3 regions of the Vibrio kasasachensis genome follow, and region 2 is predicted to be linked to each of the others. Evidence: predicted binding sites of a transcription regulator. Region 2 holds the regulator's gene; each other region holds the start of a gene.
The links. Region 2 encodes CRP, which controls carbon source genes, mostly activating them, when cyclic AMP is high. Its sites were predicted from a motif close to TGTGANNNNNNTCACA; they were not measured.
Positions count from the first base shown of each region.

Region 1 (10,149 bases), on a different contig from region 2:
TTTTGTTTACTGTTTATCATTCCAATCAAGTTGATGTTCTTAAATCTCTGCTTGTTGAGCTAGTCAAAATTGACCCGCTTGAGAATCCATTTGATAAAGAGCAAATTCTGGTTCAAAGCCCAGGTATGTCTCAATGGTTGAAGATGGCGCTTGCCAAAGAATTTGGTGTGGCGGCTAACATTGAATTCCCCCTTCCTGCGACTTTTATTTGGAACATGTTTACTCAGGTTTTGCCTGATGTTCCACAACGCAGTGCGTTTAATAAAGAGTCGATGGGTTGGAAGTTGATGCAGATTCTACCTAGCTTGCTCGATGAGCCTGAATTTGCACCTCTTCAACGTTATTTAACCGACGATCACGACAGTTCCAAGCTGTACCAATTGTCGGAGAAAATCGCCGATATTTTTGATGGCTACTTGGTGTACCGTCCGGAGTGGATTGCAAGCTGGGAAGCCGGACAAGTAGTGGCTGAAATTGGTGATGAACACCCTTGGCAGCCGATTTTGTGGCGAGCCTTGTACGATCACACCGTAGCGTTAGACCAGTCTCCTTACCACCGAGCGAACTTGTACGAGCACTTCATTGATAGCATCGAAAGTTATCAAGGTAAGCTGGACGAATTACCACAGCGCTTGTTTGTATTTGGTATTTCATCACTTCCCCCACGTTATATGGATGCGCTCAAAGCATTGGGTGAGCACATCGATGTACACCTGATGTTTACCAACCCTTGTCGTTATTATTGGGGGGAGGTTAGAGACCGAAAATTTCTCGCGAAACTTGCCGCGAAGCAGCGTAAACATCTGGTTTGGCGTGATCAGCAGTCACAAATTGAAGGTGAAAGTGAGCAGCTAAAAGGCACTATCGAAGACAACCTTGATGATGAGCTGCACACCGATGTGGTGGGCAACAGCCTGCTGGCTTCCATGGGGAAACTTGGTCGCGATAATATGTATTTACTGTCGCAGCTGGAATCCCATGAAATCGAAGCCTTTGTCGAGATTGAGCGTGATTCGCTACTGCACCAATTGCAAGCAGATATTCTCAATCTGGAAGAGCATCAAGATGACCAATTGCTCATCTCTAGCCATCACAAACAAGCAGTTGAAGCGAGTGACCACTCATTGACTCTGCATGCTTGTCATAGCCCTATGCGTGAAGTGGAAGTGCTGCATGATCAGTTACTGGCGATGTTTGATGCCGATCCCAATCTAAAGCCGCGTGATGTGATTGTAATGGTGGCTGATATCAACGCCTATAGCCCTGCGATTCAAGCGGTATTTGGTAATGCACCGGGTGAGCGTTTTATTCCCTATTCCATTTCTGACCGAACCGCGGATCAAGAAAGCCCTATATTGGCAGCATTCATGCAATTGGTGAACCTTGCTAATACACGTTGTCTGGCTTCAGAGCTACTGGAGCTATTAGAAACACCGACGATTTTGAGTCGATTTGGTTTGAATGAAAGTGAGTTCTTACAAGCTAAATTATGGGTGGAAGAGTCGGGTATTCGCTGGGGATTAAACCCAACAACGGGCATTGAATTTGATTTACCCGCTACCGAGCAAAATACTTGGCAGTTTGGCATTGAGCGAATGTTGTTAGGTTATGCAATGTCAGAATCGGCGGGGTTATTTTATGACGGTGAACAAACACTTGCACCTTACAATGAAGTACAAGGCATGGGTGCAGAGTTGGCAGGTAAGTTGGCACACTTTATTGAAACGGTGAGTCACTATCGCCACCATTTGTCTCAAACACAGAATATTGAAAGCTGGCGCAAATTACTAACCACCATGTTAGATGACTTTTTCAGTGTCGAATTGGAAGGGGAAGTAGCGCTTAAATCGATTCGCGACACGTTAACTGCTTTGAAGGAGCAGCTGCATGATGCCGCTTTTGAACAGTCATTAGCACCGAGCATTATTGCCCAGTATTTAAATAATAAATTGTCGGGTACACGCGTCAGCCAGCGATTCTTAGCCGGACAAGTTAACTTTTGTACCTTGATGCCAATGCGTTCGATTCCGTTTAAAACCGTGTGCTTGTTGGGGATGAACGATGGAGTCTACCCACGCTCAATGCCGCCGGAAGGTTTTGATTTAATGAATGGTCGAACCCGAGCAGGCGATCGCTCCCGTCGTGATGATGACCGTTACCTCTTTCTTGAGGCAATCTTGTCTGCGCAGCAAAATTTGTATATCAGTTATGTTGGGCGCTCCATCCAAGATAACACTGAGCGAGTGCCTTCAGTATTAATCTCTGAATTGATGGAATATTGCCACCAAAATTACTGCTTGGACGGTAATGAAGAGATGAGTTGTGATGACTCGGGTGATGTATTGCTGGCGCATTTACATCGCCATCACACCATGGTGCCTTTTAGCCCTGCCGCATTTAATCTAGCTCACGCAAGTTATGCTAAAGAGTGGTTACCCGCGGCAAATCGACAGGGTCAGCGCAGTGGTGAGTTTAATCGTGAGTTGAGTGACTATTTGCTTGATGCGACTTTCCCACTTGAGTTGGATATGGTCGAGTTACAACGCTTTTGGCGTTTACCCGTTCAGTATTTTTTCAATCGTCGTTTGAAAGTCATTTTTGAGCCACCATTGCCAATACTGCCTGATGACGAGCCATTCGTTCTTAATGGCTTAGAAAGCTATCAAATGCGCGATGCACTACTCAATAACTTGCTCTCAACCGGAGGGGATTCAGATCCGATTGTGCAACGCTTTGTTGCTGAACAAAGAGCGCAAGGAAAATTGCCGGTTGCTGCGTTTGGTGATATCGAATTTGAAACCAATCGAATACAAGCAGAACAATTGGTGGAAGCGCTAAGCTTTATCTGTCATTCGCCGAGTGATGACGTTGAAATAAAACTGAATGTGGATGTTTTGGGGGACGATAAGCCAGTTTGCCTTCAAGGTTGGCTAACACAGAACTACCAATCAGGATTGGTTCGTTACCGCAGCGGCAAGATCCGCGCTCAAGATTATTTATCCGCATGGATAGATCATTTAGCGATGTCAGCGATGGGAATAGCAAAGCGTACCCATATGCTGGGTTATGATCGTAAAGAGGGGGTAGTTCATCTTATCTACCCGCCAATGGAAGATCGCCAACAGGCACAGAGTTTACTTTCAGAGTTAGTTGGATTGTTTTATCAAGGAATGACTAAGCCACTAGCCTATATACCTAAAACTTCCTTGGCATCAATTGAAGCTGGCTTTAGCCGTGGCGGAGCATGGGCTGATGATGAAGAGAAGTCGTTGAAAAAAATGGCAGAGGTATTTAACGATGGTTTTGTTAGCCAAGGCGAAGGCAATGATCCGTATATCGCGCGTATTTGGCCGCAATGGAATGAGTCGTTAGCACAAGAAGTTCGTCATTTAGCTGCATTGGTTATTCAAGCGCCAAGGCTAAACATGCAAGAAGCAAATGATGTACAGGAAAAGTAGGTGGCCGCCAGGAAATCATTATTAATGTGTAGGGCGTTTACTGTACGGCCACAGGTCAGAGGGACCATTACTCGGTTGGTTAGCAGTCAAGCATAGTCGCTTGCTGAACTCGTGACGCGGATAGTAAAGCCTAACCGTTTGATGTTCTGTGAGTCCCGTCGCATAACTTTGGGTGGCTGTCGAAAAGCGCCAATAAAAATTCAATATCAGGGTTAGATCACGATGAGATATGTGATCTTTTTGATTTAAAAGTTACATAAAGGTTTGATTGTTATGACATCTTTGTCGGTTGTCACATCGCTAGATACCATGAAGTTTCCATTGCATGGTGCTCGTTTGATAGAAGCTTCGGCTGGTACAGGAAAAACCTTTACCATCGCTGGTTTGTATCTGCGTTTATTACTCGGTCATGGCAGTGAAGAAACACGTCATCAAACGCCGCTTACCGTTGATCAAATCTTAGTGGTAACTTTTACCGAGGCGGCAACCGCAGAATTACGTGACCGTATTCGTGCGAGAATCCATGATGCGCGTATTGCTTTTGCGCGTGGTGAAAGCGGTGATCCAGTGATTAAGCCGTTGCTATCTGAAATTAGTGACCACCAGCAAGCTGCAGCGATTTTACTGCAAGCAGAGCGACAAATGGATGAAGCAGCCGTTTATACCATTCATGGCTTCTGCCAGCGAATGCTAACTCAAAATGCGTTTGAGTCAGGCAGCCGTTTTGATAACGAATTTGTCACTGATGAAAGTCACTTGAAAGCGCAGATCGTAGCGGATTACTGGCGTCGAAATTTCTACCCATTGCCCTTAAAATTAGCCGGTGAAGTTAGATCAATTTGGGGCTCACCAGCGGCATTACTTAAAGAGGTATCCGGTTATCTAACTGGCGTACCATTGCAGTTATCTGTGCCGGCAATGCAAGGTGATTTAGCAGCGTTGCACCAAGAGAACCTAGCTAAAATTGATCAGTTAAAGCAGCTGTGGCGTGATTGTCAGCAAGATCTACTCGCTTTGATCTCAAGCTCGGATGTTAATAAACGCAGCTACAGCAAAAAATCACTACCTGCTTGGCTTGAGGTAGTGACATCGTGGGCGGGCAGTGAAACCACTGGTTATGATTTTCCTGAGCAATTGGAGAAATTCGCACAAAATATTCTGCTGGATAAAACCCCCAAAGGAAGCGCGCCACAACACGATGTTTTTGTGGCGATTGAAGTTTTCATCGCTCAGCCAATTAGTTTAAAAGCACCGTTGTTGGCACATGCGATTGAGCAATGTCGGGTAATGTTGGCGAAAGCTAAGCAACAAAAACAATGGTTATCATTTGATGACTTATTGACCAATCTTTCAGCGGCAATAGACGCTGATGAGTTGGGCTTATTAGCGCAAAGGATTCGCCAATTATATCCTGTCGCGATGATCGACGAATTCCAAGATACTGACCCTCTGCAATACAGCATTTTTAGCCGCATTTATCTACAAAACCCTGAATGTGGCTTGTTTATGATCGGCGATCCAAAGCAGGCGATTTACGGTTTCCGTGGCGCAGATATCTTTACCTATATCAAAGCGAGAAACCAGGTTTCATCACATTTCACGCTGAGTACCAACTGGCGATCCAGTGCTGATATGGTCGCGGCTGTGAACCAAGTATTTTCTCTAGCAGATAGTGCCTTTATTTACGATCAAGATATTCCATTTCTCCCGGTCTCAGCGAGCCCTACTGCTGAGTTACGTACTTGGCAACTTAACGGCAACACGCAACCAGCACTGACATACTGGTTACAAGAAGCGGAAGACAAACCGCTAGCGAAAGGCGTGTATTTAGATGCAATGGCGCAAGCGACGGCGAATCAAATTCAGACGATTTTAAGCGCATCTCAGCAGGATGCAGCACACTTTAATACCGCAAAAGGCAAGCACGCGATTCAAGCGGGAGATATTGCCGTATTGGTGCGTACTGGTAACGAAGGTCGCATGGTTAAGCAGGCACTTGCTAAACAGGGGATTGCCAGTGTTTATTTATCTAACCGAGATAGTGTTTTCAACGCCCTAGTTGCGCAAGATGTTCAACGCTTGCTGCAAGCTGTATTAACCCCAGAAAATGATCGTGCGTTACGAGCGAGCCTAGCTTCTGAGTTGTTTGCCCTTGATGCAGGCAGTTTGGATGCATTGAATAACGATGAAACCGCGTGGGAAAACGCCGTTAACGAGTTTAAAGAATATCGGAAATTATGGGTTCAACGCGGTGTATTGCCGATGCTACGCGCGGTGATGAGTAAACGTCATATTGCTGAGAGGCTGCTTGAAGAGGAGAGTGGCGAACGCAACTTGACCGATTTAATGCACCTTGGCGAGTTGTTGCAGCAAGCCAGCAGTGAGCTAGACAGTGACCACGGTTTATTACGCTGGTTAGCGCAAGCCATTAGCGATGCCCAAAATGGGTTAGGTGGCAGTGATGATCAAATTCAGCGCTTAGAGTCGGAACGAAATTTGGTGCAGATCGTTACTATCCATAAATCGAAAGGGTTGGAATATGATCTGGTTTTCTTGCCGTTTGTTTTGAGCTATCGCGAGGCAAGCGAAGCGAAGTATTACGATGCGCAAACCGAACAAACTATTTTAGACATTACTCACAACCAAGAGGCTCTTGCGCAAGCAGATAAAGAACGTTTAGCCGAGGATTTACGCCTTATTTATGTGGCGTTAACCCGTGCCGTTTACGGTTGTTTTATTGGTGCAGCGCCACTGCGAAATGGTCGCTCTACCAAAGAGCCTACCGGTGTGCACAACAGCGCAATGGGTTATTTATTGCAAAACGGTCAAGCAGGTAGTATCAGCGATTTAACCACTGCGATTGATAAACATACCAAAGGCTTAAACTGCGTTGAATCGAGCGGGGTGCCGGAATTACACCCACAGTCTTTTGTCGCCAATGACCCTGTGATTGAAACGTTATGTGCACGTGAGTTAGGGCAGGAGATAGACCGCAGTTGGCGTATGACGAGTTATTCTGGCCTTATCAAGCAAGGCTCACACCATGCCTCACAATATTTGAGCGATGACGCTTCGAGTGATCTGCTTAGATTGGATGTCGATTCATCACAAGAGCAAGATGAGCAAGAGCTTGTTGAGCCAGAGCGTTCAATTTTTACTTTCCCGCGTGGTGCGAGACCCGGTACGTTCTTACACACACTGTTTGAAGAAGTGGAGTTTACTGAGCCTGCCAATAGTGAAGGTAATCAGCAAAAAATTCTCACGTTAATGGAGAGTGAACAACTCGACCTTGAATGGCTACCAATCTTACAGCAACTGGTGGATACAGTATTAGCTACGCCATTAGATGGTAAAGATTTACGATTGAATCAGAAGAGTGCTTCACAACGATTGGTTGAGATGGAATTCCTACTGCCGATTGAAGTACTTGCTTCGGCAGAGCTTAACCGAGTTATTCAGCGTAACGACCCACTGTCAGCGAAAGCAGGGGATTTAGGTTTTCAAACGGTGCAAGGTATGTTGAAAGGTTTCATAGACTTAGTCTTTGAACACCAAGGTAAATACTATGTATTGGACTGGAAATCGAATCATCTTGGCGACGACATTTATCACTATCATGGTGAAGCTTTGAGCCATGCGATGGCGGATCATCGTTATGATCTCCAGTATCAAATTTATGCGCTCGCGCTGCACAGGTTTCTGCGTAGCCGAGTATCGAATTACTCGTATGAACAGCATTTCGGCGGTGCTTATTATTTGTTTTTACGTGGCTTGGATGGCGAAGGGGAGCATGGTATTTTCTTCGCCAAACCAACCCTGCAATTTTTAAGCGAATTAGACCAACTGATTGATGGTGAGACAATTGATGTGTGTGGTAACTCAGCCGGACAAATGGTGCTAGATCTATGAAGATTTTACTCGAAACCTTACAACGCTTAGCCCAAAAAGGCTCAATCCGTCAGCTTGACTATCAATTTGCTCGCTTTATTTTCAGTAAATCGCAAAGCGCTGAGTTGGCGTTTATAGCGGGTGTTGTTAGTAGTGAGTTGGGTAAAGGACATATTTGTTTGCCGTTAAGAGATGCGCAGGCGCAACCGACAGATCTGGCTGCAAAATTGGGTGTGTTTGGTGAGGCGGCATTAGAGATTAATCAACGATTACTGCCGATTGATTGGCAAACGCTGTTAACTCAATCGGCTTGGGTGGCGAAATCTTATGTTAGTCAAGACAGTGCAAATCAGGTAGAAGCGTTACCACTCGTGTTTGATGGTGAGCGAGTTTACTTACATCGATATTGGCATTACGAAGTTACCTTAGCAGAGAGATTAGTGAGCTTTGGGACACCAGTGATCTTAAAGCCTACAGAAGTACAAAAGCTATCAGAGTTACTTGATCATCTCTTTGCCCGTAGCTATCACTTTTTGTATTCGGCACTAAGTAAAGCCACGCAATCAGGTGGTTTAACTCAAGTTCAGCGGCAGCAAATGGTGTGTGATCATTTGGATGTGGTTGATGATAGTCAGTTCGATTGGAACGCGATAGAGCAAGTTTTATTACAAGCGTCACGCGCTGAGCAACTGTCGTCGCTAGATGAGCTCGTTCCTCAGGCTGTGTGTGTTAACTGGCAGAAAGTCGCGGCTGCGATTGCACTAACTAAGCGTTTTGCTGTGATTTCAGGAGGTCCAGGTACGGGCAAAACAACGACAGTAACTAAGTTGTTGGCGGCGTTGATTGAGCAATCTCAGAGCGCTGGCAGCATGCCAACCATCAAGCTAGTGGCACCGACAGGTAAAGCTGCCGCGCGCCTAACTGAATCGATTGGTAAAGCCGTTGACCAACTGCCAGTGAGCCCTGAACTTAAAGCGGCGATCCCAACTGAATCAAGTACTTTACATCGTTTACTGGGTGCGTTGCCGAATAGTGCCGAGTTTCGCCACAATCAAGCTAACCCTCTGCACTTAGATATTTTAGTGGTGGACGAAGCATCCATGGTGGATTTATCCATGATGTATAAGCTAGTCGATGCATTACCGAAACACGCTCGCTTGATTTTGCTCGGTGATAAAGACCAATTGGCGTCGGTAGAAGCGGGGGCAATATTAGGCGATATTTGTTCATTTAATCAATATGGTTACAGTGCGCAGCAAGGCGAGTTGATCGCCCAACTATCAGGCTACACGAGTTTGTCGCAGAGTCATAGCAAGGGCAGCAGAGTTGGTGATAGCTTATGTATGCTGCAAAAGAGCTACCGTTTTGATGCACGCTCTGGCATTGGTCAATTAGCGAAAGCGGTTAACTCTGGTTCTGCGTTCAAGCTTGATGCGGTATGGCAACGAGGCTTTGACGATATCGCGCAATATCGATTGGATATGCAGCACTATAATCAGTTGATTCAAACCATGGTAACTGAGTACAGCGGTTACTTAAAACGCATTGCCAAACGAGAATTGCACCCAGAAAACGGGCAGATCGAATCGGTAACCGAGTTGGCTAAAGCCGGTCTAGATGCGTTTGCAAAGTGTCGTTTGCTGTGTGCAATACGTGAAGGTGACTTTGGCGTGACAGGTTTGAATCAACGCATCGAACGTGCTTTGGTCGCTCGTAACCTTATTCAAACGCAAGATGAGCTTTGGTATCACGGTAGACCTGTCATGATTACACGCAATGATCATGCATTGGGTTTGTATAATGGTGATATCGGTATTTGTATTTGGGATGATTCGTTAGAAGAACCGCGTTTAAAAGTGTTTTTCGAGTTGCCTGATTCCAGCGTGAAATCTGTTCTGCCGAGTCGTGTTCCCGATCATGAAACAGCATATGCGATGACAGTTCACAAATCTCAAGGTAGTGAGTTTGAATTTACCTTAATGATTTTACCTAAAGAGTTCAGCCCGATCTTAACTCGTGAGCTTATATATACGGGGATCACGCGAGCTAAAAAGCGTTTAGCGCTGTATGCGGAACCGGAAGTGGTAAAGCGTGGGATCAAAGTGATGACAGAAAGAGCCAGTGGTTTGGTTGAGAGGCTAAAAGGGTAAAGAGCGAAGATTAAAAACCATCCTTGGTCATCGTTGGCAAAGCGAAGGTGACAACTTAGTTAAATACGCTAGTAAATGAGATGTAACGGATTTTGTATTGTGCTTGGCAGTTGAGGATGAAGCTTTTTAAATTATCGGTGACAGGAAATACGCAATGGACATTAAGATCCGTTAGCAGTTCGTTTTCTGCCATATCCCAAAAGCTTTGTAGTGAGTTGCAAATTACGGTTTTCATTATATTAGCTCTTAGTTGACGTTATTTATATCTACTTAAAGCATTCCGTGCGGTCTAGCATAGCTAGTTAATGTGATTCCAATCATGCTTATTTGAAAGCGAGCGAATTTTATACAACTATAGGCGTGAAATAAAGCGCATAATTGCAGCATTAGACTAAAGTACTATAACAAAATGGTCCTTTTTTGATTGCTTTGCTGAATTCAGGTCCGAATCGCGAGTATTTTCGAATTTCTTTGATAGTTGTATAGGTTTTTTTTCTGCGAAGGCAAAGACTCGACGCCAACTTCATAAAACCCTTGCTCCCTAAACCAATGCAAGCTGTGAGTGGTTAGTACAAATAACTGATCAATACCCTGTTGTTTACATTGCTGGCGCATGTGGTTGAGTAAAATAAGACCACGGTTACCATCACGGT
Region 1 covers NZ_JAKJTB010000010.1:67,072-77,220, reverse strand. Annotated here, with positions in the region: gene recC (exodeoxyribonuclease V subunit gamma) at 3-3,458, shown strand; gene recB (exodeoxyribonuclease V subunit beta) at 3,732-7,367, shown strand; gene recD (exodeoxyribonuclease V subunit alpha) at 7,364-9,496, shown strand; gene L4C38_RS05225 (hypothetical protein) at 9,552-9,731, opposite strand; gene argA (amino-acid N-acetyltransferase) at 9,935-10,149, opposite strand, start outside.
Region 1: the regulator CRP is predicted to act here: its motif matches at 3,606-3,621, upstream of recB (exodeoxyribonuclease V subunit beta).

Region 2 (10,149 bases):
ATAAGCTAATGATATTGGGTTCTTAATATGGCGAACACAAGCCACCGCCCCTGCCTCACTATTTTCACCACTCATAATACAGGCGTCCATTTCGACCATCTCTTGATGAGTAAGAACAGAACCTCGACCAGCATTAAAATGTGGTGAATCTTCGAGAACTTTAACCGCAGCAACAACCGCATCAACCGCTGTTCCACCCTGAGCAAGTATTTGATGCCCTGCTTTCACCGCGATTTCTAAGTCAGTTTCAATCGCAATTTGAAGATCGGCACTCATATGCTGAGGTAAAATCGTGCCGGCACCACCATGAATGGCGATAGAAAATAGAGACATTTTTGCACCTCTCATTGTGGGAATATGACAACAGATAACCCAACTCAATGGCGTTTATCTTATGGATGTAAAAAGCGCAGCTTGAATCAACAAGCTGCGCTTTTAAAATTTATTCGGCTTAATCAATTAACAATTAAGCTAAGGGTATACGATTAGTGAGAACCACAACCGCCGCCGCCACAGCATTCGTGATCGTCAGCTTTCTCTTCACCACCACAACAGCCACCTTCGTGGTCGTGATCGTGGTCATGACCACAGCCACCAGCTTGATGTACATGACCGTGTTCAACTTCTTCAGCGGTTGCTTCACGTACTGCTACAACTTCAACAACGAAAGTTAGAGTGTGGCCAGCTAGCATGTGGTTACCGTCAACCACGACTTCGTCACCATCAACTTCTGTTACTTCTACAGGGATTGGACCTTGGTCAGTATCCGCTAGGAAACGCATACCTACTTCGATTTGTTCAACACCATGGAATACGTCAGCAGGAACACGCTGCACTAGATCATCACTGTGCTCACCGTAAGCATCATCTGGAGCGATCGTTACTTCAAATTTGTCACCAGCCACTTTACCTTCTAGCGCAGCTTCCAGGCCAGAAATTAAGTTACTGTTACCGTGTAGGTAATCTAGCGGTGCTTCAGCTGTTGATTGGTCAACAACTGCACCATCTTCTAGTTTCACTTGGTACGCTAGGCTTGCGACGACATTCTTTTCAATTTTCATAATTGCTCCAAGGCATTGGGTACCCAGACAGCTGGGGAATAAAATAATAACTTGGGTATTATGGGGATCTATTTAAGAAACACAATCAATCAGGGCGAAAAATTCCGATCATATTGTCATCAGAACGCAGTGTCTTTTCGACTGATTGGGGCTTACGTTGGTCATGGTAATCACAGTCAACACACTCTACTAGCTCAATGTTATTTTCTATCCACCAGCGTAAACTGTCGCGTTGCTGACACTGGGGACAACTTGCTCCAGCGATAAAACGTTTCTTCATTTTGTTCTCTTTTATTAGGCTAATTTAATCCCAGAAATTTTTAGTCTGCTGATCATTTTCCATTTCTCGACCAAATATTTCTTCCAGCTCTTTGCGTGCTTCTTTGGCTCTTTGGGCCAATTGTTTATCTTCACTATGTTGTGGTAACAGTTCTTCGAGCATCGCATTATCGAGCTTGCGAAAGTGTGCTTCTGCGCGGTGGGCTTGATAGGGATGCATACCCAATTCGATCAAGGCTAACTTACCTAAATCTAATGCTCCAAGGAATGTTTCACGGGAATACTTATCCACGCCATGGCTGAGCAATTGATAAGCCTCAACTCGGCTGCGTGCTCGCGCCAATACTTTTAGATTGGGAAAATGCTGGCGACACAAATCAACGATTTGCATTATCTCATCAGGGGAGTCGGTACACAGCATAATTGCTTCAGCTTTACTCGCCCCTGCCGCTCGCAATAAATCCAGTTGAGTCGCATCACCGTAAAATACCTTGTATCCATATTTTCGCAGTAACTTGATTTGGCTCGCGTCGCTTTCTAAAATCGTCAATTTGATTTTATTGGCATACAGCAAACGCCCCACGATCTGTCCAAAACGTCCAAAACCAGCAATGATTACCCTCGGTTGATTATCAACCACATCACTTGCAAGCAAAGCTTCTTCTTCTTGGTTAAGTTTTCTCGCGTACCACTTTTCTTGCCCCATTAACAAAATAGGTGTTGTCACCATCGATAAACTGACAACCACCAGCAAAAAGGCAGTTTGTTCGGTAGTTAATAAACTCTGGCTTTGTGCTGCGGTAAAAATAACAAAGGCAAACTCACCACCTTGGCTAAGAATCGCAGCTATTCGGCTACGAGATTTAGCACGGCTACCTGCCATCCGCGCTAACACATAGAGCAATAAACCCTTAATCGTCACCAAAAGGAGGACACTGATCAAAATCACCCAAGGCTGATGAGCAAGTAAACCTAAGTTGACGGCCATGCCAACCGCGATAAAAAATAATCCCAACAACAGCCCTTTAAAAGGCTCAATGGCAATCTCTAACTCATGACGATACTCGCTTTCGGCTAACAACACGCCGGCGATAAATGCGCCTAAAGCCATCGATAAGCCAAGTTGTTTCATCAATAACGCAATACCAATGACCAGCAATAAAGCCGCGACGGTAAATAACTCTCTTACCCCACTAGCAACTACATAACGAAACAATGGGCGCAATAAAAAATGCCCACCGACTAACAACCCGGAGACACCAGCAAGCATCCACAAGCCATCTTGCCAATTACCCGTCGTGTTGCCTGCCAGTAAAGGCAACATAGCAAGCATTGGAATAACTGCAACATCTTGAAATAACAGTACCGCAAAACCAGATTGCCCTGTTTCTGTTCCTGCTAGCCCTTTTTCTTCAATCACTCGCAACGCAATCGCGGTGGAAGATAACGCCAATCCCATACCAATAGTCAGGCTGACCTGCCATGTCATCCCAATAACGTTGGCGATACTTGCTAGCACCGCAGTCGTCAGCACGACTTGCGCGCCGCCTAAACCGAGAATGGGTCCACGTAACTGCCACAATTTCTTGGGATTCAGTTCCAAACCAATGAGAAATAGCAGTAATACCACACCGAATTCAGCAAAGTGTAGTATCGCATCAACATCGCGGATAAGCCCCAAGCCCCATGGCCCAATGGCAACGCCAGCAAGGAGGTAACCTAATACTGAGCCTAAACCAAAGCGCTGCGCCAACGGCACAGCGACAACCGCAGCCGTTAAGAAAATTGCACTACTTTGGAGAAAGTCACTTTCAAGCGCCATTACTGCCTCCTTCTTCATCACCGTCGACACCAATTAGCGGGGAGATTAACCATTGGCAATAACGATCAGCGTGCTGCTCACGTTCCGCATCAGATACATTGCGCGCCCAATACAGCACGTACGGCTCCATCCAATGCATGCGGCACAAAGCAGCTGTCAATTCAAACGGCTGTAAAATTTGTTCTAGCGGATATTTATTATAGCCATGTTCACCAAAGGCTTCCTCTTTCCCCCCTGTGGTGATAACACTACGCCAATACTTACCTTGCAATGCACTGCCTTCTCCGTAGGCAAACCCTTTTTTACCTAACACTCTGTCGAGCCACTCTTTCAATAAAGCTGGGCAAGAGTAGAGATACATTGGATGATGAAAAACGATCACATCATGCTCTAAGAGGGCATTGTGTTCAGCACTAACATCAATAAAAAAGTCGGGGTAGAGCGCATAAAGATCACGCACTGTGACATGCTCAAGTGATTCGATCTTATTGATCATGACTTGATTGGCGATGGAAGTTTGCGATTCCGGATGAGCGTAAATGACTAATACTTTAGCCTGAGCAGAAGCTAATGAAACCATCCCTTGTACAGCAGTCCTATTATTTTCGTTATCATTTTGTTATACGCGGTTGAAGCGAATAACGCAATGATCGACTTTTTCGGTCATTCCTCCTACTATGCGGAGCGAAATGATTAAAGAAAAAACAAAACTCTATGATTACCTTCTCTGACATCCAACTGCTACGCGGTGGCAAGCCCTTATTAGATAATGCCTCTGCAATCATCCACCCTGGCGATAAAGTCGGTTTGGTGGGAAAAAATGGTTGCGGCAAGTCATCCTTGTTCGCCCTAATTAAAGATGAGCTCTCTATTGACGCGGGCAACTTCGGTAAGCCGGCACATTGGGAACTGGCTTGGGTAGCACAAGAAACCCCTGCACTTGATCGTACCGCGCTGGAATACGTTATTGACGGCGATCGTGAGTTTCGATCTTTAGAACAACAACTCACCGTTGCTGAAGACGCAGACAACGGCATATTGGTTGCTGAGTTGCACGGAAAAATTGAAACCATTGGTGGCTATAGCATTCGTGCTCGCGCTGCAGAATTACTTGATGGCTTAGGCTTTACTCAACCACAGATGAGCTGGAATCTCACTCAATTTTCTGGTGGCTGGCGTATGCGCCTCAACTTGGCACAAGCACTACTTTGTCGTTCCGACTTACTGCTACTCGATGAGCCAACTAACCATCTAGATTTAGACGCTGTCATGTGGCTAGAACGTTGGCTACAAAACTACCCTGGCACCTTGGTGTTAATCTCTCACGACCGAGATTTTCTTGATCCTATTGTTGGACGAGTGATCCATGTGGAGAATCAACAACTCAATGAGTACACCGGCAACTACTCATCATTTGAAGAGCAGCGTGCGCAGAAACTGATCCTGCAACAAGCCATGTTTACCAAACAGAAAAAGCACATGGCGCACATGCAAAGCTATATTGATCGCTTCCGTTACAAAGCGTCAAAAGCTCGCCAAGCACAAAGCCGTATTAAAGCTCTAGAGCGCATGGAAAAAGTGCTTCCTGCACAATTTGACAACCCATTTAGTTTTGAATTCCGCGAACCGGATACGCTGCCAAATCCAATTATTATGATGGATGAAATATCAGCTGGTTACGGCGACAATCTTATCTTAGAAAAAATACGCCTGAATCTGGTTCCAGGTAGCCGTATTGGATTACTAGGTCGCAATGGCGCAGGTAAATCTACGCTGATTAAATTACTCTCAGGTGAGCATAAACCTCAGAGTGGCAAGTTAACATACTCGCAAGGGGTAAAAATTGGCTACTTTGCTCAGCATCAACTAGAGACGCTGCACCCGGAAGAAACACCGCTACAGCACTTGATGCAAATCGCACCGAACCACACTGAGCAACAATTGCGTGACTACTTGGGAAGTTTTGGCTTTCAAGGTGAAAAAACACTCGAAAAAGTGGCTCCATTCTCCGGCGGTGAGAAAGCCCGTCTAGTACTGGCGTTGGTGGTATGGCAAAAGCCGAACCTGCTATTGCTCGATGAACCAACAAACCATTTAGACTTGGATATGCGCCAAGCTCTAACCATGGCACTACAAACTTTTGAAGGCGCTATGGTGATTGTTTCGCACGACCGATATTTACTGCGTGCCACCACCGATGATCTTTACCTCGTACACGACCGCCAAGTCGCCCCGTTTGATGGGGACTTAAGCGATTACTACAAATGGTTAACGGATCAGCAAAAAGCGGAACGTCGCGAAGCCCAAGCAGAACAACCAGAGAAGAACACAACCAACAGTGCGTCAGCAAAGAAAGATCAAAAAAGACGTGAAGCTGAATTTCGAAAACTAACGGCACCAATTCGCAAAAAATTGACACAACTTGACGATATAATGGATAAGTTAGCTCAAAAATCAGCCAACGCTGAAGAACAATTGTCGGATATCTCGCTGTATGAAGCCGAAAACAAAGCTAAACTTACACAAGTTCTGGCTGATCAAGCCTCCAGTAAAGCCGATTTAGAAGATGTTGAAATGGAATGGATGGCTCTTCAAGAAGAGCTAGAACAGATGGAACAGGAGTTCAGCAATCAATGAGTATCGAGCGCGTATATGTTTCTTTAACACTTGAACGACTATGGCAATTTAGCTTGCAATACTACAGTGTCCGAGAAGTAAAAGATGCGTGCTTGACTCTTCAGAATCACTACCATGGTAACGTCAACTTACTCTTGCTGCTTAAGTGGCTCGATGAACAAGGTGCTACTATTAGTGAGCAAGATTGGCATCAAGTGGGAGAATGCTTGAGCCGATCTGAATCCCTGCTTGGCAGTTTTCGTGAGTTGCGGAGAAGGCTAAAACGCAACGTTGCCGACACTTTGTACCGCGAAACGCTGCAGTTTGAATTACAACTAGAAAAGCAACAGCAGTCTGATTTAGTTGATTGCATTAACGGACTCACCCTTGGTAACGCAAATGGTGATCCGCTTACTTTACGTTATTGTCGTCAGTTGGATGGAGAGCATTTGTACTCCGTATTTTCACAACCATTTACATCGGATGATCCAACTGACACGCTATGACAAAATTTATTGCAGCCGCAGGTATCACCAACGCACACCTGCAAACCTTAGCGCCACGTTTTATTCGTAAAAAAGCGCTATTTGAACCTATTTGGCAAACACTCGATACCCCTGACGGTGATTTTATCGATCTGGCTTGGAGCGAGGACCCTGACTCTAAAACGGCGCAGGACAAGCCTCTGTTTGTACTCTTTCATGGCTTAGAAGGTTGTTTTTATAGTCCATACGCCAATGGATTAATGAATGCGTTTGCCAAAGAAGGCTGGTTGTCAGTCATGATGCACTTTCGTGGTTGCAGTGGTATACCTAACCGCCTGCCTCGCGCTTACCATTCAGGTGAAGTGGAAGATGCACGCTTCTTCCTTGAAAGAATACATGAACAATACCCTGAGCGAGTCAAAGTAGCCGTTGGGATCTCTCTCGGTGGTAATATGCTGGCAAATTACTTAGCCAAATATGCCGACAAGCCATTAATTGATGCAGCTTCCATCGTCTCAGCACCCTTAGATCTTTCCGCCTGCTCACTACGAATTGAACAAGGCTTCTCTAAAGTTTACAAAACCTATTTACTCAATTCACTCAAACGAAATGCGTTGCGAAAACATCATCTACTCAAAGGTGAATTAGGGCTAACTTATCAATCAATTAAACGCGTCACCAAGCTCTATGATTTTGATGATTTGATTACAGCTCCTTTACATGGTTTTAAAGATGCTGATGATTATTACCAGCGCTGTTCTGGCATTCACCGCCTGCAACAAATAAAACTGCCTACCCAAATCATTCACGCTAAAGATGACCCGTTTATGACCGATGCGGTGATCCCTCACTTCATTCTACCTGAGAACATTGATTATCGATTGTTTGATAACGGTGGACATGTCGGCTTTGTCACTGGCTCTCTATTAAAACCACGATTTTGGCTCGAGGAAATGCTTCCCGCTTACTATCAGCCCTTAAAACCCGCATAATGTCATCATCGCAACCATCATAGAATAAAGAGGTATTTATGATTGTTCCTTGGCAAGATGTATCACCTGAAACGTTAGAAAACCTAATTCGCGAATTTGTATTACGAGAAGGTACCGATTACGGCGAAATGGAAATCTCGCTGCAAGATAAAGTGGACCAAGTCAAAACTCAACTTGCGTCAGGCGAAGCGGCGATCGTTTTCTCTGAGCTACACGAAACGGTCGATATCCAACTCAGAAAGAAGTTTTAACTGTTTAAGCTTTTTAAACAGAACGTTAATCATGTTATATTGATACGTAGAATTTGTAACACCCATTCAAATATTAACAGGAACGTTATTTTTAGACAGGGTTTGTCATGTCAGCAAAGCATCCAATCATTGCCGTAACGGGTTCATCCGGAGCGGGAACCACAACTACATCTGAAGCCTTTCGCAAAATGTTCAATATGATGGACATAAAGCCTGCGTGGATCGAAGGGGACAGTTTCCACCGATTTACTCGTCCTGAAATGGACGTAGAGATTCGTAAAGCTCGCGATCAAGGTCGCCATATTAGCTATTTTGGTCCTCAAGCTAATGACTTTCCTGCTCTGGCGGATTTTTTCCATGAGTATGGTAACGATGGCACTGGTAAGGTACGCCGCTATCTACATACCTTTGATGAAGCCGTACCCTATAACCAAATGCCTGGTACTTTTACCCATTGGCAAGATCTTCCTGAAAATAGCGATGTGCTGTTTTATGAAGGATTACACGGTGGTGTGGTCGATGGTGACGTTAACGTTGCCCAGCATGTGGATTTTTTGATTGGTATGGTGCCAATCGTTAACCTTGAATGGATCCAAAAATTTGTCCGCGATACTCGTGACCGCGGACATTCTCGCGAAGCCGTTATGGACTCTATCGTTCGCTCGATGGATGACTACTTAAACTACATTACTCCGCAGTTTTCGCGTACCCACATCAACTTTCAGCGTGTCCCTACCGTCGATACATCTAACCCTCTTGATGCGAAAGGCATTCCAAGCTTAGACGAAAGCTTTGTTGTAATTCGATTGCGTGGCTTCAAAAATGTCGATTATCCGTATCTGTTAGCCATGATCGATGGTTCATTTATGTCGCGTCATAACACCCTTGTCGTTCCCGGCGGTAAAATGAGTTTCGCGATGGAATTAATCGTCAGACCAATTCTTCAACAATTAATAGAAACTGGGAAAATTGGCTAAATCACCGCGATTAAACACGATTACTTTTCATACCGTGATCATGTGCACGTTTTTGCTTAGAAAATAACATCCACTACTCGATTAAAATCAAGAAATAGTTCAGGAAAAAGGATACTATTTGAGGTCGAAACACAAGATAGCTTGCAGCACTACTGAAGTGCTCTTATCCTGTTTACTCCCAATTTGGGCTTAGCTACAACACGGAAAGCGCAAGCGTACCCTGCAGAGGAAGTGAGATATTATGGTTCTAGGTAAACCTCAAACCGATCCAACATTAGAGTGGTTCCTTTCACACTGTCATATTCATAAGTACCCATCAAAAAGCACGCTAATTCATGCGGGCGAGAAAGCTGAGACGTTGTACTACATCGTTAAAGGTTCTGTTGCGGTACTTATTAAAGACGAAGAAGGTAAGGAGATGATCCTTTCTTACCTAAACCAAGGTGATTTCATTGGTGAGCTTGGTCTATTTGAAGAAGACCAAGAACGTACTGCTTGGGTTCGCGCCAAGTCTCCTTGTGAAGTTGCAGAGATTTCATTTAAGAAATTCCGCCAACTAATACAAGTAAACCCTGATATTCTAATGCGTCTGTCTTCTCAGATGGCTCGTCGCCTACAAGTGACTAGCCAAAAAGTTGGCGACCTAGCATTCCTAGATGTAACCGGTCGTATCGCGCAAACGCTACTAAACCTAGCGAAGCAACCTGATGCGATGACTCACCCAGATGGAATGCAAATTAAGATCACTCGTCAAGAAATCGGTCAAATCGTGGGCTGTTCTCGCGAGACTGTTGGTCGTATCTTGAAGATGCTAGAAGAGCAGAACTTAATCTCTGCTCACGGCAAGACTATCGTTGTGTACGGAACTCGCTAAGTTACATTTAGTGGACAAGTCACATTGCAAAAGCCACCTTTCGGTGGCTTTTTTGTTTTCCATCTTTGACGGCTCATTCATTGAGTCAGTTGTTGGTAGTTTCTATATTAGTACTTTCAATATTGGTGCTTTCAAATATCTTATCGGCAGAAGCCGCAACAAAGCCTGGATACAACTGACCATCAGCCATTGGATACCGCTTGGCAAATTCGTAAAAACCGCCCGGTATCAACATTACACCGTCATCAAACTCAACATGAACACGATCTGCCATTGTTGAAGATTGCTCCAGTAGCACCTCTGCAGAACCTTTCACTTCCCCACCCGATTGGTTAATCACAAACCCCGTGGCTTTTAGGTAGTCATTCACTTGCTGCACTTCACTAAACTGCTTAAGTTGGTTAACACTAACCGTAAAATGATTCGCACCATAACCATGAGCAGCTAACCATGCTGCATATTCACTCTCTTGAGCCAATATAAGATAATCTTGATAGGGCAATTGCCATGGTCTACCTGAGTACAAAAACTCAACCCCTTGCATCTCACCTTGCTCAACCTGAGAAACCAATTGCTTAACGATACCTTGCAATGCTTCTGAGCATTCTTCCACTTTAAGTTGACTAATAAATACTTTCGGTTGAGTTGGGTCTGGATGCTGAAAGTGCTTAGCTACTAATTTTTTCGATTCAAATACGTAATCGCCCGCTTCCTGATAACCTAATTCAAGAAAAGGCTTCGCTAACACTTCCAATCCAACAGGCGCGACGTTAAAAGTTCGAAGCGCTATAT
Region 2 covers NZ_JAKJTB010000014.1:44,408-54,556, forward strand. Annotated here, with positions in the region: gene L4C38_RS12085 (isoaspartyl peptidase/L-asparaginase family protein) at 1-333, opposite strand, end outside; gene slyD (peptidylprolyl isomerase) at 486-1,061, opposite strand; gene L4C38_RS12095 (YheV family putative zinc ribbon protein) at 1,147-1,341, opposite strand; gene kefB (glutathione-regulated potassium-efflux system protein KefB) at 1,366-3,162, opposite strand; gene kefG (glutathione-regulated potassium-efflux system ancillary protein KefG) at 3,152-3,742, opposite strand; gene L4C38_RS12110 (ABC transporter ATP-binding protein) at 3,877-5,799, shown strand; gene L4C38_RS12115 (TIGR02444 family protein) at 5,796-6,284, shown strand; gene L4C38_RS12120 (hydrolase) at 6,281-7,255, shown strand; gene L4C38_RS12125 (YheU family protein) at 7,294-7,506, shown strand; gene L4C38_RS12130 (phosphoribulokinase) at 7,614-8,483, shown strand; gene crp (cAMP-activated global transcriptional regulator CRP) at 8,725-9,357, shown strand; gene L4C38_RS12140 (DUF1338 domain-containing protein) at 9,443-10,149, opposite strand, start outside.

Region 3 (10,149 bases), on a different contig from region 2:
TCATGGTGATACTTACGATGGATAGGATCTTCTTGAATATATGAAAGGCTGTCATGCATCCAACCCATATTCCACTTGAATCCAAAGCCTAATCCGCCCATATAAGTGGGAGCAGAAACACCGGGAAACGCCGTTGACTCTTCGGCAATGGTCATCGCGTTAGGGAAGTACTTGTACACTTCCTCATTCATCCATTTCAGCGTGGCAATAGCGTCATAGTTTTCGTTGCCACCATCGATATTTGGGATCCATTGATCGTGGCTGCGTGAGTAGTCGAGATACAGCATTGACGCAACAGCATCGACACGGATGCCATCAATATGGAAAAGATCAAACCAATACAGCGCATTGGAAACTAAGAAGCGACGCACATGCTCGCGGCTCATATCATAAATATAGGAGTTCCAATCTTGGTGCCAACCACGACGTGGGTCAGGGTCATGAAACAGCGGTGTACCATCAAAATTAGCTAACCCATGATCATCAGATGGGAAGTGAGCCGGTACCCAATCGAGCACGACACCAATGTTAGCTTGGTGGCAGGCATCAACAAAATATTTAAAGTCATCTGGCGTACCAAAACGACTCGTTGGAGCAAATAAACCTATTGGTTGGTAGCCCCATGAGCCATAAAACGGGTGTTCTGAAACCGGCATTAACTCAACATGGCTATAGCCCATATCGACTAAATAAGGCACCAGTTGCTTCGCCAATTCTCGGTAGTTTAAGAACTGTCCATATTCATCACGACGCCACGATCCGGCGTGCAGTTCATAAAACGTTAACGCCTGCTTTCTTTTATCACTGACCGCTCGTTGCTGCCATTGACTATCTTGCCATTGGTAGCGCTCGTGATTATAAGTCACTGAGGAGAATGAAGGATGCTGTTCGGCAAAACTTCCCCAAGGATCGGCTTTATGAGGGAGAGGTTCACCGTTGGGATCTTTCAGCTCAAATTTGTAGCGGGTTCCTTCCTCTAGGTTTGGAATGAAGAGCCCCCAAATGCCATAATCTAAACGCTGCATTGGGTTACGACGACCATCCCAATGATTAAAATCGGCAATTAAGCTACAAGCACTGGCATGGGGTGCGTAGACTAAAAATCGAATCCCCGAAATCGATTTTCCATCTCGTTCTAGGGTAACGAACTGCGCCCCCATGTGACGATACATATTCTTCGGCGTATGCAGATCATCATATTCAGCATAGATATTATGGTACTGGTAAGGATCATCGATAATTTGCTCTATACCTGACCAATCAACTGCCAGTTGATAATGGCTAGAGCGTAAATCAAGTTTCTTAGCCAATACAAAGCCACCATCAATTTCACGAGTAAGCGACAGGCGTGTCTCATTGTCTAGTAGCAAATCGACGTTATCAGCACCCGGCATCCAAACTCTCAAAGAACTCTGTTGAGGGCTGAGGTAAGGACCAATGAATGAAAATGGATCCGCAAACGAAGCGGCTGAAAGCTGGTTATAAGCCTGCGCTCTTTTTTCCACAGTAATGTTCAAGTTATTCTCTCCCTAACCTAACTTTCATTTTGCTAGTCAAATGCTAGCTCTACACTAACAAGCAAAAAAACGCCGGTGGACAATCCGTCTAGCGGGCGTTTAGTTATATTATCTAAACTGAATCTGTTCGTGAGTGACCAGATCAAAGTTTTTCTTATCTATCTGCCTGTTATGTTCAATATGTTGAAGTCACCATGATGACACGTGCACTCACCTGCCATCAACAAGATGAAGCTTTACTTCGAACTTGCGAAAGCTTCACCGCAATTTGGTTAACACCTTCCAAGCCAAACAGATGCTCTAGATCCATAGATAACTTACGTCGCCAGTTCGGGTATTCATTCACGGTGCCCGGAATATTGACAGGTTGATCCATCTCTAACCAATCTTCTAGCTGTACGCTAAACAAGGTAGAATCCCCCGCAGCAACATGAAGTTGCAACGCCTCCGCTAAATAGCCATCCATTGGTACCCGTGATGCGTCTAGCCCTACGCCTTGTGGTAAAAACCCGTGCCAAGCTACCGAGTCTAAAATGGCTTGCTTACTCTTCAAGCGTGCATCAAATAAGCCGTGTAACTGATCCTCATTTGGATACAAACCAAGCTCTTTGCCCATCTTAAGATCATCACAATGCCAAAAACCTCTTAAGGTTGGCATATCATGAGTACACAAAGTTGCCATTGATTGAGTTGCATAATGTGCAGGCGACAAATAGCCACCGTCTTGCTTTGATGTTTCAAAGAAAAACACCTTGTATGAATACACACCTGCTTCACGCAGTTTATCGACGATTTCATCGGGCACAGTTCCCAGATCTTCACCGATCACACTGCACTGGTGCCGATGCGACTCCAATGCCAGTATCGCCAACATATCTTCTACTGGATAATAGATATAAGCACCTTGAGTGGCGCTCTCTCCTTTCGGGATCCACCATAAACGCAGCAGCCCCAACACATGATCAATCCGCAGTGCTCCGCAATGTTGCATATTTGCGCGTAACAGCTTGATATACGCCTCATAGCCAGTCGCTTGCAGTGCTTCTGGGTTAAGCGGTGGCAGCCCCCAGTTTTGCCCTAATGGTCCAAGTACATCCGGCGGCGCACCTATGCTCACATCTTGAACCAAGTGCCCATCATCTGCCCATGTTTCCGCACCTGAATCAGCAACACCAACGGCTAAGTCACGATATAGACCGACAGACATGCCCTTATTCTCGGCCAGCACTTGAGCCTCATGCACCTGACAATCGGCTATCCATTGCAGGTACATGTAAAGGTGAACTTGATCGCGGTGCTGGGCAATAAATTCCTGAACCGCTTGGTTACTAAATTTACGATACTGCTCTGGAAATACCGGCCAACCCCATACGCCCTGATCTTGCTGCTGAAGTTGAGCATGTAACGCATCAAACGCGGCTTGATTAAGTAAACTTTCACCACCGATTTCAACAAACTCTAAAAACAGACGAGCACGCTCACTATCCGTCTCTAAATGACGGGTTTTAAACTCTTGGAATAATAGGGGTAGCACACTAAGTTTGAGAGCCGCAACTTCACTATAGTTGACCCAGTGAGCATCTCGAGCGCTCTGTAAGCGTTGCTGAAACTCTACACTGCCTACCGTTTGTTGCGCTTCAACACTTAGCGCAAACTCGGGCACCGAACTGACATCGATATAAAGAACGTTCAGCCAACGACGCGACGACGGACTGTACGGACTTGCGGCTTCTGGGTTAGCAGGAAACAATGAGTGAATGGGGTTAAGCCCAACAAAGTCACCACCGCGAGAGGCTATTTCCGCTACCAGCTGCTTAAGATCGCCAAAGTCCCCTATCCCCCAATTGTGACAACTTTTTAATGTATAGAGTTGAATGCTCGGTCCCCACATTTTTTTACCTTGTTCCATCGCTGATTGCTTGAAACAGGCTTGTGGGGTGACAATTAAACTGGCGCGGTAAGGTACTTTACGTCTCTTTCGCGTAATCGACAATTGGTGATAACCCCATGGCAAATCACTCGGTAACGAGACGACTAACGCACCGCCGTCTTGGCGTTCATCACGTGTGATGTGTTCACTCACTGCACCTGAAAAATGCTTACCTTGTTCAGTGTGAATCGACCAACTGAAATCACTCTCTCTCACGCTTTTTCCGATATAAAGGGAAACTTCGCGTGGGTGACCATCTCGCAGAACAACGACAGGGGCAAGTGCATTTCGTTTGGCTTTTTTTTCCGCACTGGCGAGCAGCGCTTCATCATTCGTCGTGTTGTAACCTAATGCTGACAACAAGCTCAGAATCGTGTCTTCTTCCACCGCCGCATTGCTTCCCCAAGCACTAATGTAGGAATCGGCAATATTGGCAACCTCTGCCGCCTGTTTTAACACTGTTTGACTGATCATAACTCTCTCCGAAAGCTCTTCACTTTGCTAGATAAAGACCACCATTTAGGTGGTCTTACTCAATTAGCGTTTTACGCTCTCTAGCTGCCAGATATTGTTAACGTAATCTCGAATACTTCGGTCAGAACTAAATTTACCGACCAATGCGGTGTTCAAAATGGCTTTCTTCGCCCATCCTTGTTGATCTCGATACTGAGTATCAATGGCTTCCTGAGCTTCAACATAAGAAGCGAAATCGGCCAAAACGAGATAAGGATCTCCCCCATCCAGCAGGCTATCGAACGTCACCCTTAATTTGCCTTCTTCACCAGGGGTAAATTCATCACCCACCAGCAAATCTAATGAAGCTTTAAGCAATGGATCGGCGTTGTAATACGAATACGGGTTATAGCCGGATGCATGTAGGCGCTCCACTTCATCGACATCCAAACCAAATATGTAGATGTTTTCATCACCTACTTCTTCGCGAATTTCGACATTGGCACCATCCATGGTACCTATGGTTAACGCACCGTTAAGCGCCATTTTCATATTACCTGTGCCTGAAGCTTCTTTACCCGCTGTCGAAATTTGTTCCGATACATCTGCTGCCGGAATAATAATTTCCGCCATGCTGACTCGATAATCCGGCAGAAATACAACTTTGAGTTTGTTGTTAATACGCGGATCGTTGTTGACCTTCTCAGCAATCATGTTGATGGCGTAAATGATCTCTTTCGCGAGGTGATAACCGGGCGCAGCCTTAGCGGCAAAGATAAAGACTCTTGGCACCATATCAAAATCTGCATCATTAAGTAGACGATAATAAAGCGACAAAATATGCAGCATGTTCAAATGCTGGCGTTTGTATTCATGTAAGCGTTTGATTTGCACATCGAAGATGGCATTGGTATCCAATTCGATATCCATATTCTGTTTAACCCAATCCGCAAGGCGCTGTTTGTTGGCTTTTTTAACAGCCATAAACTGCTGCTGGAACTCTGCGTCATCAGCAAATTGAGAAATCGCTTCGAGTTGGTCTAAATCGGCGACCCATTGTTCACCAATCTTAGCGGTAATCAGTTGACTTAAATCTGGGTTACAGAATTTTAGCCAGCGACGCGGGGTAATGCCATTAGTCACGTTTTGTAAGCGCGTTGGATAGAGTTCATCAAACTCAGGGAATAAATCACGCTTAACCAATTGCGAGTGCAGCGCCGCCACACCATTTACCGCGTATGAGCCAACCACACAAAGGTTTGCCATTCGCACCATACGGTGGAAGCCTTCCTGAATGATCGACAACTTGCGCTGCTTTGAAACATCATCCGGCCACTTGGCTCGGACTTCCTTCAAGAATAGGTGGTTAATTTGATAGATGATTTCCATATGACGAGGCAGCAAACGTTGAATCAAAGATTCACTCCATGACTCTAATGCCTCTGGCAATAAAGTGTGGTTGGTATAAGCAAACGTCTTCGAACAAATTGACCATGCTTCATCCCAACTCATGCCTTTTTCATCGACAAAAATACGCATTAACTCAGGGATCGCAATGGTAGGGTGAGTATCGTTAAGCTGAATAGTCTCATACTTAGGCAAAGCAGCTAAGGTATGCCCCGCCTCTTCGTGGCGACGCAAAATATCTCGTACCGATGCCGCACTATGGAAGTACTGTTGCATTAAACGCAGAGTTTTGCCCTTTTCGTGGTTATCATTTGGATAGAGTACTTTGGTGATGTTACCCGCATCAATAAGCGCATGCTGTGCTTCAAAGTAGTTACCGTTATTGAAGCTTTCTAATGAGAACGGGGCGATTGCCTTGCATTCCCATAGTCTTAATGGGTATACGGTATCGCTTTGATAGCCAACAATTGGAATGTCCCAAGGCATTGCCTTTACTGTCATGCCCGGAACCCAACGGCGTTGCTCACATCCGTTATTTTGAGTCACTTCAACGTGCCCGTAAAAACCAATCTCTTGCGCGAGATCCGGTCTAGCAACTTCCCAAGGATAACCTTCAACCCCACACCAAGCATCGGGCGCTTCTTGCTGGTGTCCTTTTGCAAAAGATTGCTTGAATAAACCATACTCATAATGCAACCCGTAACCCACGGTTGGAAACTCTTGAGCAGCCAGTGAATCCATGAAACAAGCCGCTAGTCGCCCTAAGCCACCATTACCTAATGAAGGATCGCGTTCTTCTTCCAGTAGATCCGTTAAATTCTGACCTAACTCTTCCATCGCTTGTGTGATTTGTTCGTACAAGCCCATGCTGATTAAATTATTACCGGTTAGACGACCAATCAAAAACTCCAACGATAGATAGTTAACACTCTTAGCGTTACGTATTCTTTCGTCTTGCTCTGTCTCCAACAAGTCGAACGTGGTCAACTCTGACAATGCGCTTCCCATTGCCAAGTACCAAGCTCGGCTAGAAGCCTTCTCTATGGTAGTGGCATAAGTTGAGCTGAGGTGTTTCTTAACACTGTTTTGGAATGAAGCTTTGTCGAACTGGATCTGCTGTGTCGGTTTCATCGATGAAGTCTCTTCTAGTTTCCCTATTTGCTATCGTGCAAAGGCATAAGCAACAATGCATCCTCCTAAATAGCAGGCTGATAGGAGTAGTTTGGGGGGCGTAGATTGACCCTACCCCCAGTAAACATGACAACGGTCACGTAATGCTTTAATTAACACTGAACGAACATTGATTGTGATCACAATTTGCCCCCAATAAATCTAGCTTAGATTTATGACGTTTCTGTGTGAACGTAGGATCGCAAAGTTCAATTCTGCCGAATTGGTCACACTTACAGCATTAAGAGCAGGTATAAGACGCTGCGCAGCCATGACAGACCATTCCAAAATCTTTCTCATGTGAAATTCATTGCTTAGCATCACATTATTGGGGCGTAGACAATAACAAAACGTGAGATGAGCAAAAATCTGACTCATCCCTCAACCACGTCAGTCATTTTCTCCCTTACCATGTGCTAACACATGCAAAGCCTGTCACGCGCTTTTATGACTTGGTTTTAGTTGCGAGCACAAGGATACAAACAGGATGTGGATTCCTTCAAAACTCAGCCGTCCAACTTATTCTCTCGATCAAATCCAGCGATCTCGAATTACGGATTTACTAAAACAAACTGATCAACAAAAATTGGTGTTGTTTCGCGCACCTGCCGGGTATGGAAAAACAACAATTGCCGCGCAGTGGTTAGAAGGGAAACAAAATATTGGCTGGTACAATATTGATGCTAATGATAATGAGCCCACTCAATTTGCCAGCTATTTTTTGGCGGCACTGAATGATGCGACAGGGAATGCTTGTCAAGACGCTCTTAAACAAGCAAAGGATCAACCGCTCTCATCTGTCATGAGTCTCTTGATTGAAGCGCTCAAACAAATCAGACAAACTAGCAAGCACGCATATTTAGTGCTGGATGATTACCACCATATTCAGGATGCGCTTATCCATGAAGCAATGAACTACTTCCTTAAGCATCAACCCGATCATCTTACGATAGTGCTTACCACCCGCTCGATTCCTCCGCTTGGTATTGCAAACCTTCGGGTACGCGGAATGATGACGGAAGTCGATCAACGTTGGCTTGCATTTGATATCGATGAAACGACCGCATTTTTTATGCAACGCCTTGATCAGCCTCTCGATTCCGAAGAAATTGATCGTTTATATCAATATGTCGAAGGTTGGCCATCCGCACTCGAATTGATTGCATGGCAAACTCAATATCAAGCTATGGCAGTCAAGCCTCCGCTATCAACGACTCCATTGAATCAAAACCATTTATGGGATTATCTTATTGATGAAGTGTTTGCGATTCTCGATAACGACACTCAAGAATTTTTATTGCAATGTTCAATACTAGATAAATTCAACCACACCCTAGCAGCCTCCGTTACTCAACGTGATGATGCCCAGAACATGATTGAATCTTTACAGCGCTACGGGTTATTTATTTCACCTGTTACAGAGGTTCACAATTGGTTCCGGTTCCACAGCCTATTTAGTGAATTTCTGCACCACGAACGCAAAATTCGTTTACCCGAGCAAGACACTCATCTGCATCAACTGGCTGCGCGCGCTTGGCTTACGCTACCGAATGTTGTACAGGCATTATTGCATGCAAAACAAGCCAACGACCATATGTTGACGGCGGAGATCCTCTGCCAATATGGATGGGAACTATTCAATGGTGGTGAGTATGTTTGCTTAGACAACGCCTTGAACAGCGTTCCTCACAGCCAAATTTACCAGCAACCTACCCTCAGCCTTCTGCAAGCTTGGTTAGCACAAAGCCAACATCGCGACGAAGAGGTCAACTCGATTCTCGCGCAGATAGATCAATCAGAGCAGCCAGTTAAAATGCAGGGCGAGTTCAATGCATTAAAAGCCCAAATAGCGATAAGTAAACACCAACCACATCAAGCTTTAAATTTGGCAGAATTAGCATTGAGCCAAATTGACGGAAAGGCTTACTATAGTCGTATTGTCGCGACTTCCGTCATTGGTGAAGTGAATCATGTATTGGGCTATTTGGATCGCGCATTACCTTTAATGCAACAAACTGAGAAACTGGCGCGGCAGTACCAAGTTCACCATCATGCGTTATGGGCCTTGCTACAACAAAGTGAAATATTGACTGCTAAAGGTCATTTACAAGCGTCATTTGATGTACAAGAAATTGCCTTCAAGTTACTTGATGCTCAACAGCTAAAACAACCGTCTTTGCATGAGTTTCTATTCAGAGTTCGAGCCCAATTACTATTTAGTTGGAATCGGCTCGATGAGGCGGAATCATGCGTAAATCAAGCACTTCAACTCAGTAAGAATCAATCAGAAAAACGACTATTGCAATGCTATGCAATGCTCACGCGTCTTGCCATATGCCGTGGTGAAATGGATAGAGCAGCAAAGTTTGTAGCCGAGATTGAGTGCCGACTTGCTCAATCTTCTTATCATATTGATTGGAACGCCAACGCCTCTCTCTCGCAACTGCTATTTTGGCAAGCTAAACAAGATATGAGTTCAATTCAATTATGGTTAAATAATGCCATCCGACCTGAACAAGCATGCAACCACTTTACTCAAATGCAATGGCGCAACATTACTCGTGCGCAGATTTACTTGGGGCAGTATCCACAAGCAGCTCAAAGCCTTAGCCACCTTCAAGATGAAGCCGCCCGCAACCAATTGGTTACTGATATCAGCCGTAATGCGATTATTGAGTCTGTATTAGCCATACATACACAGCCGAAACTGACGACAAAAAACGCCATAAAAGAGGCGTTGAATCTGGCGAATCAAACCGCGATCTTAGGCGATTTCCTTTACGACTTAGATCAATTGGTCCCCCTATTGCAGCAAGCTGAATTTCAATCTGAGCTTGATGATTTAACTCGTTTTCGCACCAATCAACTACTCAAATCTATTACCACAAAGCCTAGAAGCGGCTCTTCGCACTTTGGCGAAAGCTTCATCAACCAGGTCGTAAACCATCCAAAGGTACCCGAGTTGGTTCGCAACAGCCCTCTTACTCAACGCGAATGGCAAGTGCTTGATTTGATTTACTCGGGGTTAAGCAATGAGCAGATCGCGCATGAGTTAGATGTGGCTGGCACAACAATCAAAACTCACATTCGAAATTTGTATCAAAAGCTCAATATTGCTAATAGAAAACAGGCTATCAGTACGGCTGAAAGCTTAATAAACCTGATTGGTTATCAATCCAATTCTTGATGCTAAAGAAGCGCAAGCCTATAACATAAAGACCGTAATCAAATGTAGTGAACAAATTAGAATCATTGTCTTTTCGTTAAATTTCTAACTTTGAGCAGCAAATGTTTGCAGCTGGCTACCCGTTAGCCTGTAGGTTCTCCATTCACTTTGTTCCTGTGCACCAATGCTACAATAGAAGTCTATCGCTGGTTGATTCCAATCCAATACAGACCATTCAAAACGCGCGCAGTCATTTTCCAATGCGATATTGGCGAGGGTTTTCATTATAACTTTTCCAGCCCCTGAACCTCTATGATTTGGCGTAACGTATAAATCTTCCAAATAAAGTCCATTTTTACCCAGCCAAGTAGAGTAATTGAAAAAATAAACCGCAAAACCTATCGTTTCATTCGCACATTCACAAATCATCGCATTCGCTGATGAGCCTTCTGAAAACAAACTTTTCCGGATATCCTGCTCTGTGGCTTCAACATGATGCGAAGCTC
Region 3 covers NZ_JAKJTB010000023.1:63,547-73,695, forward strand. Annotated here, with positions in the region: gene glgB (1,4-alpha-glucan branching protein GlgB) at 1-1,517, opposite strand, end outside; gene malQ (4-alpha-glucanotransferase) at 1,738-3,921, opposite strand; gene L4C38_RS18190 (glycogen/starch/alpha-glucan phosphorylase) at 3,985-6,438, opposite strand; gene malT (HTH-type transcriptional regulator MalT) at 6,965-9,664, shown strand; gene L4C38_RS18200 (GNAT family N-acetyltransferase) at 9,749-10,149, opposite strand, start outside.
Region 3: the regulator CRP is predicted to act here: its motif matches at 6,564-6,579, upstream of L4C38_RS18190 (glycogen/starch/alpha-glucan phosphorylase).